One region of the Priestia sp. MDV22-iso46 genome, then DNA from elsewhere that is predicted to be linked to it. Evidence: predicted binding sites of a transcription regulator. Region 1 holds the regulator's gene; the other holds the start of a gene.
The links. The regulator LexA, encoded in region 1, represses DNA repair genes until DNA is damaged. The targets are predictions, from matches to a motif close to CGAACATATGTTCG.
Positions count from the first base shown of each region.

Region 2: a site for LexA is predicted at 1,839-1,852, ahead of AC4NPH_RS30200 (Y-family DNA polymerase). Genes of this name have one in related genera too.

Region 1 is NZ_JBZVWT010000002.1:642,817-646,241, reverse strand. It holds gene AC4NPH_RS15205 (DUF896 domain-containing protein) at 1-129, opposite strand, end outside; gene AC4NPH_RS15200 (YneB family resolvase-like protein) at 199-867, opposite strand; gene yneA (cell division suppressor protein YneA) at 921-1,250, opposite strand; gene lexA (transcriptional repressor LexA) at 1,397-2,014, shown strand; gene AC4NPH_RS15185 (magnesium transporter CorA family protein) at 2,227-3,425, shown strand, end outside.
Region 2 is NZ_JBZVWT010000020.1:9,692-13,116, reverse strand. It holds gene AC4NPH_RS30210 (hypothetical protein) at 45-200, opposite strand; gene AC4NPH_RS30205 (YolD-like family protein) at 274-516, opposite strand; gene AC4NPH_RS30200 (Y-family DNA polymerase) at 530-1,795, opposite strand; gene AC4NPH_RS30195 (hypothetical protein) at 1,948-2,190, shown strand; gene AC4NPH_RS30190 (LacI family DNA-binding transcriptional regulator) at 2,354-3,349, opposite strand.

The DNA.
Region 1 (3,425 bases):
TTGTCGGAAAACTTTTAAATATTCCTGACGTAGCTCTTGCTGTTCTTTCGCTTCAGATTCTGTCAGCCCTTCAGCCTTTGCCTTTTTTGAAAGAGCATTAATACGAGCAAGTTTATCTTTTGATAGCATATAAAACCTATCTCCTTATAATCAATAATTAAAATTACCGAACCGTTCCGGCAACATGTAGTCATCTTACTAAATCTCTTTCGTTTTATCAAGAGATTGAGCACTGTCTTGGTACTCTTGATAGCGACGATGTACCGTCGCTTTTGAAATATTATAACCAAAACCTTTTAGCGTAACTGAAATTTCAGCAAAGGTTAAGCCGTTATGACGAAGGCGGACAATTTCTTCAATCGGCGCTTCTTTTTTTTCTCTTCCCGAGTTAACTCCTTGATTTTTTAAATTTTGCTGCGGACGATAACCGTTTTCTACGGCTCTTTTCATTCCTCTTTTAATTTTAGCATTATGTAATTTCCGCTGATGCTCTTCCACTAAGCTAATAATATCTAACACCATTGAGTCAGATTCTGAAAGCTGAAGCTGGCCTTGATGACTAATCGTATAGATTGTAGCATTTTCTTTATGAAAAGCATGAAGCAGCGCAATTCGGGCGTTTCCTCTGCCTAATCGTGTTTCGTCTTGAATGAGCAGCACAGATATTTTCTCTTCTTTCATTGTATGAAGAACATCCAAAATACCCTCTCTGTCTACATCATATCCGCTTGCTTTTTCCATCACGACTTTTTTCACCTTTAGATGGTGAAGATCAGCAAGCTTTTTTAATTCTTCTTGCTGGCGCTGTAAAGATGTTTCTTGGGTTTTTTTATCCGTACTGACACGGCAATAAATAATGGCATCCACTTTTATCACGACCTTTTCGGCTTCTAACAATATTCAGGAACGGCCGTTACACACTACTGTTCAATTGCCACTTGATTATGTAACTCTTTTTTTAAAACAGGAATATATAATTTATCTCCAGGAGATAAAGACTGGGCAGTGTCTGAGTTTAAATCATTGACGTCTTCAACCCATTTGACAAATTCATTGGTGGTCAAATGATGGTGATTATGATACTTGTTGGACAAGTCCCAAAGCGTATCTCCTTTTGTAATAGTAACCGTTGAATATTTGTCTAAATCTACTTTATCCGCTCCTAAAACCAGCGTCAATACATATGTAAGTGCAGCGATAACTGCAAAAAAAATAGCGTAATGTTTCATAGAATGTAAGAATTGTTGCATATTATGATCCCCCTATCAGAATATATGTTCTTATTTTAGTGAGAACATTTGTTTCTGTCAATGGAATTCTTCGAACTTATGTTTGTATATTGACACATCACGTGGTATAATTCACCTAAAGAATAGCTAAAATCGAGGTGAAAAATATGAAGCTATCAAAACGTCAACAAGACATACTAGATTTTATTAAGCACGAAGTAAAATTAAAAGGTTATCCGCCTTCTGTTCGCGAGATTGGGGAAGCGGTAGGATTAGCCTCTAGCTCCACTGTACACGGGCATTTAGCTCGTTTAGAAAGCAAAGGGTTAATTCGCAGAGATCCAACAAAACCGAGAGCAATCGAAGTTCTTCAACTAGACGAAGTAAACATCCCTAAAAGCAATGTCATTAATGTTCCTGTTATTGGTAAAGTAACAGCGGGTCTTCCTATAACAGCCGTTGAAAATGTGGAAGAATATTTCCCTCTTCCAGATAAATTCGTTTCTCCAGATGATCATGTATTTATGCTTGAAATTATGGGAGAAAGTATGATTGAAGCAGGTATTCTAGATGGCGATATGGTAATCGTACGTCAGCAGCAAACAGCTAATAATGGAGATATTGTGGTCGCTATGACCGAAGACAACGAAGCAACGGTAAAACGCTTCTTTAAAGAAGAAAATTTCGTTCGTTTACAGCCTGAAAATTCAACGATGGCGCCTATTATTCTTCGCCACGTAACGATTTTAGGAAAAGTAACTGGTGTATATCGCACGATTCACTAATCAGACACTGTATGTAAAACCAACTAATCATGATGTTAGTTGGTTTTTTTACGTTTGTTTTCTAAAAAAAATTGGCATATTATAAATGATACGTTGAATCATCGCAGGCAGGTAGAACGGTTTTTATAAAGCTTGTTTTATCCTTTACTTTCTATCTGCATTTCCTCGACTCTTACAAGGAAATACAACCGACTATAAAAAGGATGTAGTTTATGACCAATACACCAAGGAAAACAGAACCATTTCAAACCATTGTACCTACCAAAGCAATGAACATGTTTCTTTTTCCTTTTTCCTTTGACCGAAAAAATAAAGAGCAGCTTGTTCATGCACTGGAAGCAAATTTGTTCGAGTTTTTTTCCATTCAAAACAAACATTTAGAAAAAGAATACTACGGAGAACAATATTACGTATCTCATGATAGCCTGGATCAATATTTTCTTCCTTACATTGAATGCATTCTATTCCCTGACTCGTGCGAAAAAGAAGGGTTGCTTAGATTTTCAAAAAAAATAGACCATACCATTACTTTACACACTTCCTCCACCACCGTGTCTAGCAACGTGCTGTCTGTGGATGTTTTTTTATGTCCTTTTGAAATTGGCGTCATGACCATTCGCACTGAGATGAGCCATAATCATTACACCTATGATGATATTTTAGAGTTCATGAATCATTTTCGTGTATTAGAACCGAAGCTTGCTGAAGAGCATGGATCCACCATTACCTATGAACATCATCGCTATAGCAAAGTGCAAGATTATATTTTTTCACAGCTCGCGCCATTTTTGAACGAACACATCAAGAAAGAAGCCACACGTGAACAGCACGTTGGGAGCCTTCCTTATTTTATCGATGAACGGATGTTTGTGTTAAGTTATGTAACGGTAAATCAAGAGCAAGAGATTAATTCCACAACTTTATTTCGTACTGGACAGCTAAATAGCTATACGCCTGGCGGGAAAGCGTTTATTTCTGCACACAATCATGAGTATATTAAAACGTATAATACTAAACATGTGTATTCCAGATGGGCTCCTGAAACCTATTACGTCATAACAGACCATGTGTTTTCGTGTATTTCTAAATCGACAGACTCTAAAACGGATCAGCTTTTGATGAATCATCTATTTGGCCAGCATTACTATAATTTATTTTTACATTTTTTCTATAAAATCGTGTTGCTAAAACTATCTTATGAATATTCTCAGCTCACGTTTCATAAAAATTCAGAGGGCATTGAACGACTAATCCGCTCTATTACCGTGTTTTCAGGTAAATATTTGTTTTTAGAAATTAGCTCTCGCACAGAAGGTCAAGAGTTTTCTGAGCTCTTTAAAAAAATCTTTCATATCAATTCTCTTTATCAAGAAGTCAAAGAAACCCTTGGTACTTTGTACCAAAATCAAGA
Region 2 (3,425 bases), on a different contig from region 1:
TATTATAAAGGATAAAAAAAGTAGCTGACTAATCCAACTACTCTTTAATCAAGATTTCTATTTTGTTGGGTTAATGTCTTAGAGGTAGAAGTAGGTTTAGGTTCTTTACCAAGTCTAGGTTTCCAATTTCCTAACTTGTTTTTCAAGTAATCCTTTAAAAAATCACGTTTCTTTCTGCGTCTTTTATTCCTGTTTTTCATAAGGAATTACCACCTTTACGTCATTCAATAGATTCAATTTTTTCGTATATAACTATGCTAAGAAATTCACTATTTATGCTAAATCTATAACTGGTAAGTAATTCCCCAGGGAATCAACAAATTGGATGAATCCCTTTTTGTAGTATGTAAGATAAACTTGTTTATTTGTATATAAGGCTTCAATTAAGGTGAAATTAATCTGTTCCGTTTGCTCTTCTGTTAAAAGAGGTTGAGCTACCTCTAGTTGCTTGTTTATGACTTCCTGTAATCCTATGTATTGCTCTGGCATACTGGCGAATGGGCGCCATTTTTTCATATTATCATCCTCCTTATTTTTTATGACCTCCAATTAAGCCATTTCGATAACGAGCTGTTGAGTGATCCAGGTAGCTTGAAGCTCGTAGTACGCTATTCTTGCCATAACGTAGCCGAATTTCGTCAATTGTTTTGGCAAGGGCGTAGGCTCTTTCACGCTGATCGATATCTTCAAATAAGCTCATTTGCTCCTCTTCTTGAATGCTTGTGTTGGATAAGGAAATCCCAATGGAGCGAATCGGCATTCCGTTATCAAAATTATGTAAAATGGTTAAACAATAAGGGAAAATATCTTGGCTTAAGTTTGAAGCTCGCCCCATTTGCTTTTGTCTTGAGAAGCCTCCACCTGTTTGTTTGCTATAGCCAATGGATAAATGGATAGTTTGAGCCACCACTTGATGCATGCGTAAACGAAAACAAACATTGTCCAATAGCTCCAATAGTAATAGTTCCACTTCTTTTCGGCTTGTATAATCTCGAAAGAGAATCTGACTTTTCCCAAAGGAACGGGAACTAGGGATGTACACATCGGAAATACGACTAAAATCAATCCCATTCGCATGTTGATGGATTTCTTCCCCCAGGACACCAAATTCTTTTTGTAACATCTCCTTCGAAGAAAGAGCTAGTTCTTTTATGGTATAGATGCCTAAACGGTTTAAACGTCTTTCTGTAGCAGACGAGATCCCCCAGAAATCCTTCATCGGATGAATTGCCCCCAACTTAAAGGGAATATCCTCATATCGCCAGTAAGCAACCCCTGTGGGGCTGTTCTTAGCCTCATGATCTAAGCTGACTTTAGCCAATAAAAGATTAGGACCGATTCCTGCTGTAGCTGTAAGAAAGGTCTTTCGATAAATCTCATTGATAATTCGATGAGCTAACTCTTCTGGTGTTTGAGCGAATAAATGTAAAGAAGCCGTTGCATCAATGAACAACTCATCAATGCTATACGCATGAAAATCCTCAGGAGCCACATACTGTAACACCAAACTAGAAATATAGTTCGAAGCCTTGATGTATCTCTCCATGGATGGATTAACCACATGAATATCTTTCCTTTTAGGAATTTCAAAGAGGCGGCTTCCTGTTTTGATCCCTTCTTTCTTCAATAAAGGTGTGGCAGCTAACACAACAGATCCCGACCGTTTGATATCTCCTACAACAGCAAGCTTAGTTTTTAACGGGTTTAATCCCCGTATGACAGAAGAAACCGAAGCGAAAAAACTCTTCATGTCTATGCAAATAATGACTCTGTTTGGTAGCTGCCCATAATCCATTGGAATAACTCCTCAGTAAAGAACGTTTGTTCTTTATTATATACGAACAAACGTTCTTTATTCAACAAAAACTCTAAAGTTTTCCCGATTATTGTTACTATAATAAGAGAGAAAAATACTGTATATGAATTGGGAAGACGGAGGAGTGACCAATGAATAAAAAATTGGCTAACTATATTATCTTTTTTTCATGGTTTTTATTCTTAGTTCTTTTATGGATTGTTATCTCACTCTTCAAAGGTGAGAATGGACAGTGGTGGTCTATGTATCGTTTGAATCCACATAAATATGGCCCGTGGGCCTTAGAGCTTTCTTACATAAAGGTTGGTATTGCTGCTGTTATCTCAATAGTAATAGCTTATATAGTGAGTTTTAGATTTAAAAGGAAGATATAGATCAAATACAGATTTTCTTGACAAAAGAGGGTTTTTAAGATGATTTTTATATACTGTTGAATTTAGTTGTAATAAGTAATAAAGATAAAAGACCTTAATTAATGTTTCAATAAGGTCTTTTTAGTATATATAAGGGTCATTTTTCATTAGAAAAGTATTTTGACTAAAGGCGAGCTGTTGATTGCCTAATAACTAGTTCAGGGGATAGAAGTAAGCGTTCTTTGTGAGGTTTAGATTCCTCCATCTCTTGAAGTAACAAATCAACTACTTTTGCCCCCATCTCTTTTATAGGTTGAGAAACCGTAGTAAGCATTGGAGAAGTGGTAGTAGACAGCACAGTATTATCAAACCCTACAATTGATAAATCCTCAGGAAGATTTAAATTTGCTTCTTTTGCAGCCTGTATGACCCCAGCTGCTAATAAGTCATTACAAGCAAAGATAGCAGTAGGTTTGTCCTCCAATGAAAGAAGCTGCTTAGCACTCTCATATCCTTTTTGAATCGTAGCTTCTGTTTTTATTATGTATTCATCTCTTATAGGAAGTTTTGCTTCTTGAATTGTATCTTTGTATGCTGCTAAACGTGGTGTATTACTTCGCACATCTTCTGAAATAATCCCAATTTTCTTATGTCCTAAAGATAATAAGTATGAAGTAGCTAAGTATCCACCTTTATAATCATCAACTGTTACGGTATTCATAGACAAACTAGGTATTTCTGAAGCTATTAAGACACTAGGTACTCCCTTATTTATCATCTCTTCAAGTAAATGCGTACTTCTAAAAGCTGAGGCTACCACTACGCCATCTACTCGTTGACTAGTCAACAAAGATAGGTATGTCTTTTCCTTTTTTACATCATTATCTGTATTGCACATCATAACGTTTAATCCTATTTCATGACTGCGGTCTTCAATACTTCTCGCAATTTCTGAATAAAAAGGATTAGATATATCTGGAACAAGCAGGCCGATCAATTTTGTTCGCTTCCCTCTTAAAGAAGCCGCAGCTGCATCAGGCTTATAATTAAGTTTCTCCATTGCTATGAATACTTTCTTTTTCGTCTTTTCGCTAATTTTTCCTGTATGATTGATGACTTTTGAAACTGTTGCTATTGAAACGCCTGCTTCTTGAGCCACACTGCGAATAGTTATTTTCATAAAATTCCTCCTTTCACTCAGGTATTTAGTTTATAAATAGGTATGTATTACGATGGGTTAATTTTTATTTATTATA